Regions from separate parts of the Faecalibacterium sp. Marseille-Q4137 genome, predicted to be linked through region 2. Evidence: riboswitches for the same ligand, from Rfam matches in the RefSeq annotation. Region 2 holds a riboswitch; the other holds the start of a gene.
The links. Region 2 has a riboswitch for cyclic di-GMP ahead of J3353_RS02715 (CAP domain-containing protein). Riboswitches for the same ligand answer to the same signal wherever they lie in the genome.
Positions count from the first base shown of each region.

Region 1: linked by a shared signal. The riboswitch ahead of J3353_RS13385 (hypothetical protein) and the one ahead of J3353_RS02715 (CAP domain-containing protein) in region 2 are both predicted to bind cyclic di-GMP.

Region 1 is NZ_JAFREK010000042.1:3,604-7,014, forward strand. It holds gene J3353_RS13385 (hypothetical protein) at 78-2,276, opposite strand; cyclic di-GMP riboswitch class I at 2,391-2,465, opposite strand; gene J3353_RS13390 (ATP-dependent DNA helicase RecQ) at 2,762-3,411, opposite strand, start outside.
Region 2 is NZ_JAFREK010000004.1:25,776-29,186, forward strand. It holds gene rnhA (ribonuclease HI) at 1-418, shown strand, start outside; gene J3353_RS02710 (hypothetical protein) at 415-927, shown strand; gene J3353_RS02715 (CAP domain-containing protein) at 1,038-1,907, opposite strand; cyclic di-GMP riboswitch class I at 2,040-2,115, opposite strand; cyclic di-GMP riboswitch class I at 2,241-2,316, opposite strand; gene bilS (flavodoxin family protein BilS) at 2,435-2,938, opposite strand; gene bilR (bilirubin reductase) at 2,966-3,411, opposite strand, start outside.

The DNA.
Region 1 (3,411 bases), on a different contig from region 2:
TTGCACGATGCGGACGCTGGGAGCCGCAACCCGTACGCTGTCGCCGCAGGCGACTGAGAGGTTGTACGAAGGATATCTTACCCCTTCATCTCCTGCGCCTTATTCCAAGTCTGGATAACTTCCCAGCGGCTCACAGAAGCGTCTGCGGCCTTATCGGCGGAGATGAGCTGGTTCTCGATGGCCCAAGTCAGAGCCTTCTGTTCATCGGTGGCATCGGGAGCCATCACAGCGGCAGGGGCAGGCTTTCCGGCTTCAGTCCAGACCAGCTTTGCCAGTTCGGCGGTGTTCTGCGGGATGGCCACACCATCGGGCAGGACAGTGTTCAGATACAGCTCGGTGCCGATCATGTAGCCGGTATAACCAACCACAGCAGCGCCCACACCGGCGGTTGCCACCATGGCAACGGTGCCCAGAACGTTGGGTTCCTCGGGCTGGTCGGCCATCCGGTACATCGCACGGATGCTCAAAGTCTGTGCAGGCATCTTGAAGCTTGCAGTGGCGGCATGGGAATCAAAACCGCCCTCTTCCAGCGTCAGAGCCACATCCGCAGGGGAAATCTCCCAGCGGTCGAACACCATGCCCTCCGGGGCATCGGCAGCGGTCAGCTTGACGGTATCGCCTGCCTTGGCAGAGGTGATCTCTGTGCCGTCGGCATTGGTGGCGGTGCCATCGGTCAGGCTCATCCGGTAGTAGCCTTCCTTGACCTGTGCGGTCAGGGTAACGCTCCACTCGTCGTCGCCGTTCAAGGTCAGGTCAAATGCAGTGGTATTGCCCACCTGCTTGGTGATTGCTTCTTCATAGCTCGGGTCGGCAGTGACTTCCCAGCCGGTCCAGGAGGTTGCATCTGCTTCCACGTTCAGGGTCTGGTTGCCCACAACGCCCACCAAGCCGGAGATGCCGTTGGCGGTGCAGTTGTTCAGAGTGACCCAGCTGAGTTTAATGTCGGGCTGATTGTCGAAGCTTGCATATCGTGAAAAAATACCGCCATTAGTAAATCCGTAATTTTTAGTAACAGTATTATCTGGATTTGTTTTGGATACAGAGGCATTTGAATAGCGATCGGTAAATGTACCATTATTTACTGTGCCATAATTGCTTACGCTGAAATTAAATATACCGTCATCGATAGTTCCGAAGTTTCTTACAGAAGTATTAAATTTCCCACCCTCAATCTTGCCGGTTTCTTCGTTTCTAAGAGTGCCCTCAGACGGATTTTCAGAGATAAAAATACCCCCATTGATGATGCCGAAATTTTTGATATTCCAATCGACCTCTGTATTTCCTAAATCAACGATACTATCAGTACCATCATCACACTTCTCTTTAATGGTTAAAGTGTTTGTATTAGAATTATAAATCCACCCATCATGTTCGCTACCAGAGTAAAGTTCGCCGTCTTTATCCACGGGAACTATTTTGCCATCAACAAGACCAATCGTATTCTCCGAAAGCGGAACCTTATCAACAGCGGCCTCAATATAGATATTTCCTGTATCAGGCACTGTAACCTGAAGCGTCTTATCATCAATTTTAATAATATAAGGAGAAAGGCTTTCGTCATAATTCCAATTACGGAATGTCTTGGAAGTAGCGATAACTTTGAAAGTATGGGGCTGATTCTTACCTACCATATAAACACTTTCATTAAAGACAACATCCTCCGGAAGGTTAGGAATCACCGGAATAATCGAGCATCCGGGTGCTTTCAGATACTGATATGTCGTCGATGTAAAATTATCCGGAAGCTGGCAAATCAGACCACCGGTAAGCGTTCCCTTTGTCATTTCAAAGCTTCCGTAGACAATTCCATTCTCGAACTCTGTGTTATCAGATACAGTAGAAGTGTAATTCTTGATATATCCACCTTTCACTATTCCAGATGAACGTGCATCGATCGATTCGAATTGTCCATTCTCAATCGTTGAAAAGTTATAAACACATTTCTGAAAGATGCCATCTTTGATTATTCCAGCTTGGTTGCGAACCTCACATGGGATAGTATTTGGCACTTCAGCATTGACTTCATTAGGATCAAAAGTAGCAGTGAAATTTAATTTATATGATGACGCATCACTACCTGACCATGACCAATTATAGGCATGATCAACAATGATCATACCATTAACCGCATTTTTCCCTTTGGTATCCGGCTGGTCACCAATAAAACTAAGATGATTCACATACGTAGGTTTATCTGCCGCAAACGCCGCCGTGGGCAGCATTGTCAAAGCCATGCCAACGGCCAGAATGGCGCTGACAAGTCGTTTGAGTTTCATTGTGATTCCTCCTTTAGAGTCTACCCCAAATGTGTATTGCACCCACCGCAAACGTAAAAAAGCGCCGCACCTGCCCCGAAAGGCTGGTGTGGCGCTGTGGATGTACTTCTTGGGAAGTGCAGCTGGTTGCCCGGTCTGGGCCCTTTAGCTTTGCGTCGCAGCCTTCCGGCTGGTTTGCCAATTCTTCTGTTTTGCGGGGGTGCTCTTGCACATCCTATTATACCCCCCCCCCCTACATATAAATCAAGTGTTTTTGTCATGTTCGGAATATGTTACAAATATAGTCTATTTTTTAGTGTAGTTTGACTGGGATGGGGGGTGGCCCTCTCCGTCATTGCTGCGCAATGCCACCTCTCCCTTCGGGAGAGCTGTCGAGCGATAGCGAGACTGAGAGGGTGAGGCCGTCAAAGAGTGACGAAACCAGAAATGCCGCCCGAGCTTTTCAGCCCAGAGCGGCATTTCCGGTTTTTCCTTTCTGTTTTATGTTACCTTGAACTTACCATATCCTCAATGACACTCAGGAACTCCTGCCCATAGCGGGCGGCCTTTTTCTCGCCCACACCGGGGATATTGAGCAGTTCCTCCACGCTCAGGGGCTTTTTCAGCGCCATCTGGCGGAGGGTGGAATCATTGAACACCATATAGGCAGGGAGCTTCTGCTTTGCGGCCAGCCGCTTGCGCAGGGCATAGAGGGCAGCCAGCAGCTTCTCGTCCGCTTCGCTGAGGGCATCTTCGTCGGCACGGCGGCGGGAGGCCGAGGCCAGCCGCTTTGCACTGGCTGCGGCACGCTGGCGGGCCTGTGCCGCCTGCTCCTCCACCTGTTCGGCAGCCTGTGCTGCCAGCAGACAGTTGGAACAGTTCTCGCACTTCTGGGGCGCGGCCTCGCCGAAGTAGCTCAGCAGATACCCCCGCAGGCAGCGCAGCGTGGTGGAGTAGAAGGTCATGTATTTGAGCCGTTCCTCTGCCTTGCGTGCCGCTTCGGCCTTGACATCCGCAGGCAGGCCGTTGTCAGCCTCCATCTCCTTGTCGATGAAGAACCGGATGGTGCGCACATCGGTGCCGGAATAGAGCAGGGTGCAGCGGGCTGGCTCCCCGTCACGGCCCGCGCGGCCCGCCTCCTGATAATAGCTCTCCA
Region 2 (3,411 bases):
CGGCCCGGGCGGCTGGGGTGCAGTGCTGCGCTACCGCTTCAACGGCAAGGTCTATGAAAAGGAGCTCAGCGGCGGCGATGCTTCCACCACCAACAACCGGATGGAGCTGACCGCATTTATCGAGGCCCTGCGCCAGCTCAAGGAGCCCTGTGAGGTGCGGCTGTGCTCTGACAGCCAGTACGTCATCAACGGGCTGGAAAAGGGCTGGGCCAGGGGCTGGAAGCGCCGGGGCTGGAAAAAGTCCGACGGCTCCCCTGCCCTGAACCCCGACCTGTGGGAACAGGCATTGGAGCAGGAAGCCCGGCACAAGATCACCTATGTCTGGGTCAAGGGCCATGCAGGCCACCCGGAAAATGAGCGCTGCGACCAGTTGGCCGTGGCACAAAGTCAGGCACACGGAGGGAGACAGGGACGATGAGCGATACATTTCTGCCCGGCAGCGGGTTCGATACCTATGAACAGCAGGACAAGGTGCTGGTGGGCCTGTGCGGCGGCACGGGCTGCAAAGCAGCTGTCCGCATTTTACAGCAGCAGGGCTTTGCGGTGATGGGCGCTGTGGTGCGTCTGTGCACCGATGACCCCGTTGTGGATGCCGCCAAGGAAGCCGCCAAGGCTCTGGGCATCGAGTGCATCACCCTGAATGCCAGCGAACTGGCCAGCCAGCTGGCCGAGGAGACCGCTGCCCCGGCCGATCTGCGCTTCCCCGCCCTGCTGGCGGCGGCTGACCGGCTGGGCATCCAGTACATTGCCACTGGCCACCGCGCCCGGGTAGAGACCGGTGCGGACGGCGTGCACGTCCTCTGCCCTGCCGAAATTGCGGACGAGAGTGCCCGGCTTGCCGCCCTGCCGCAGGAGACGCTGGGCCGACTCATCCTGCCCTTGGGCGATTTCAGCCCCGAGGATGTGGCTGAGATGGCAGCAGAATAAAAAAACAAAAGAGATGCACCCCGCCTTCCTGATTCAGGTTCAGGGAGCGGGGTGCATCTCTTTTTGCTCTGTTTTATTTCATCGTACAACGCTCAATGGAAGTCATCCGCTTACTTTGCGAAGATCTGGATCCAGTTGTGGCCCCACTGAGAATTGGCATCGTAGTTGTAGCCAAGGCACATATACTTGGCGGCGGGGTCCATGATATTGACACGGTGGCCTTCCGAAGCCATCCAGTCTGCAACGACCTTTTCGGGCGTAGTCTCGCCCCAGGCGGCATTCTCGCCGGTGGCGGTATCAGACACACCGTACTCCTTCAGCACGGTGAAGCAGTTGGTGCCATCGGGGCGGGTGTGGGAAGCGACCTTTGCCACTTCCTTTGCGCGCTCATCGGCGGCGGCCTGCAGCTTGGCATCGCCCATGGCCAGAGGTGCCAGATTTTCCTTTGCACGCTCAGCGTTGACCAGCGCCAGCACTTCCTGTGCGAAACCGTTCTCACTGGTGCCGCGGGCGTAGGTGAAGATCATCACCCAGTAATTGCCGTACTCGCCGCCCTCGTAGTAGCCAATGCCAACGGAGGTGGCATCCTTGTCCAGCATCCGCTCCTTGAAGAAATCGTAGCGATTCCAGGCGGCGACCACATCCGAAGCATTCTCAGCAGCTGCCCAGTAGTTCTCACCCACAGAAACATCGTCCACACCGTACTCCGGCAGGATGGTGAACTCGCGGCTGCCATTGGGGCGGTTGTAGGAGTAATTGACGGTAAGTTCTTTTGCACGGGCCTGTGCGGCAGCATTCAGTGCGCTGCTGCCCATGCTCAGAGGAGCCACACCAGCCTGTGCACGCTCTGCGTTGACGAGCTGCAGCAGCTCATCGGCCTTGGAAGCTGCGTGTGCGGGCATTGCCAGAACAAACATCAGGCAGATGAATGCGGCGCAGCAGACCAGATTCTTCAGGACTTTCATCGAAGCGTTACGCATGGTGTTGAACCTCTTTTGTGTTACCCCATGAAAAAAGGTGTCGATTGCTGGTATACTCGGCAATCGACACCTGATGCTTCAGATGAAGGTCACTCAACACCCAATCTCCGCTGTGGAGACCCTCAGGTGATGAGAAGCAACTGGCTGCCATTTTACAGGCCCTATAGCTTTGCGTCACAGCCTTTCGACTGCTTTGCCGAGGATATTCAGTTTTGCGTGCCTTTCTTCTTTTGGGAAGAAATTTGAGAACGAAAAAAGGTGTTGTTCTGCAATACACTCAGCAAAACAACACCTAGAAATTCTAAGCAGGTCGCCCAAAGAAAGATTTCTTTGAGAAGCAGCTGGCTGCCATTTTACAGGCCCTGTAGCTTTGCGTCACAGCCTTTCGACTGTTTTGCCGAGAATATTCAATTCACCTTGAGGAGCCGTTTCCATTTCCTCGACACTATCCTACCACATCGGACAGAACCTGTCAATTGTTTTGGAGCAGCTTTCTCAAAAAATCTGCTTTTTGAAGAGTTCTTCCGTTATGCCTGCACCTCTGCTGCCTTTTTGCGCAGCTGGTCGAGGTCTGCGGCATCCGGGTGAGCCAGCGCCTTGTCAAAATTCTCGATCAGCATTTCGAGATTGGGCGCATGGTTGGGCTGCTGCAGCATCTTTTCGTACTGCTGGCGCACAGTCATGGGCATCTTGCCCTGGCACATATAGGTTCCAATGACCGTGTTGCTCTCATCCAGCGATTTCTGCACCGCTGCCAGGATCTGCTCGAAATATTCCGCACTGCCGCCAAAGCCTGCGGTACCGAACAAAAAGACCCGCTTCCCCTTCAGGGTCTGCAAAAAGGCGGTGAGGGTGTCATCGGCATGGCCCTTGTCCGTCCAGAAGCCGATGTAAAGGGTCTCAGCCTCCAGTGCTTCCGGAGCCGGTGCTCCGAAGTAGGTGCACTCATTCTGGGGCAAGCTTGCGCGAAGGGTGTCGGCCAGCAGGCGGGTGTTGCCGGTCTTGCTGCTGAAAACGATGGCGTAGCTCATGGTCATTCTCCTTTATTCTCTTTGATATCAGATGCTGCCCTGTTCTTTTGCGTTCAGGGCATCATAGACACAGCGGGTGCCCTGATGGGCGATCAGGCCGCCCAGGCACTTTTTGTTGCAGCGGACACAGCGGTGGATCTTTGCCGCATTGCCGCTCTGCAGTTTGTTGACCCAGTTGGGGTCGGCCAGCAGCTGGCGGCACATTGCCGCGCACTGGATGCGGCCGCTGGCAAGCTGCTGCTCCACAAAATCGGGGTCGTTCAGGCCGCCCACACCGCAGAGCGGCACGCTGGTATACCGGCGCACCTCATCGCAGAACTTGAGGAAGCAGCCGGTCTCCTTGAACTCGGGGTGGTTGGCCGGCGGGATGGTGTTTTCCAGCGCAGAGTGGTTGGCCAGTGTCACATGGAAGCTGGTCACGCCTGCCTGCACCAGCAGGGGCACGAACACGGCCAGTTCCTCCTCCACCACAC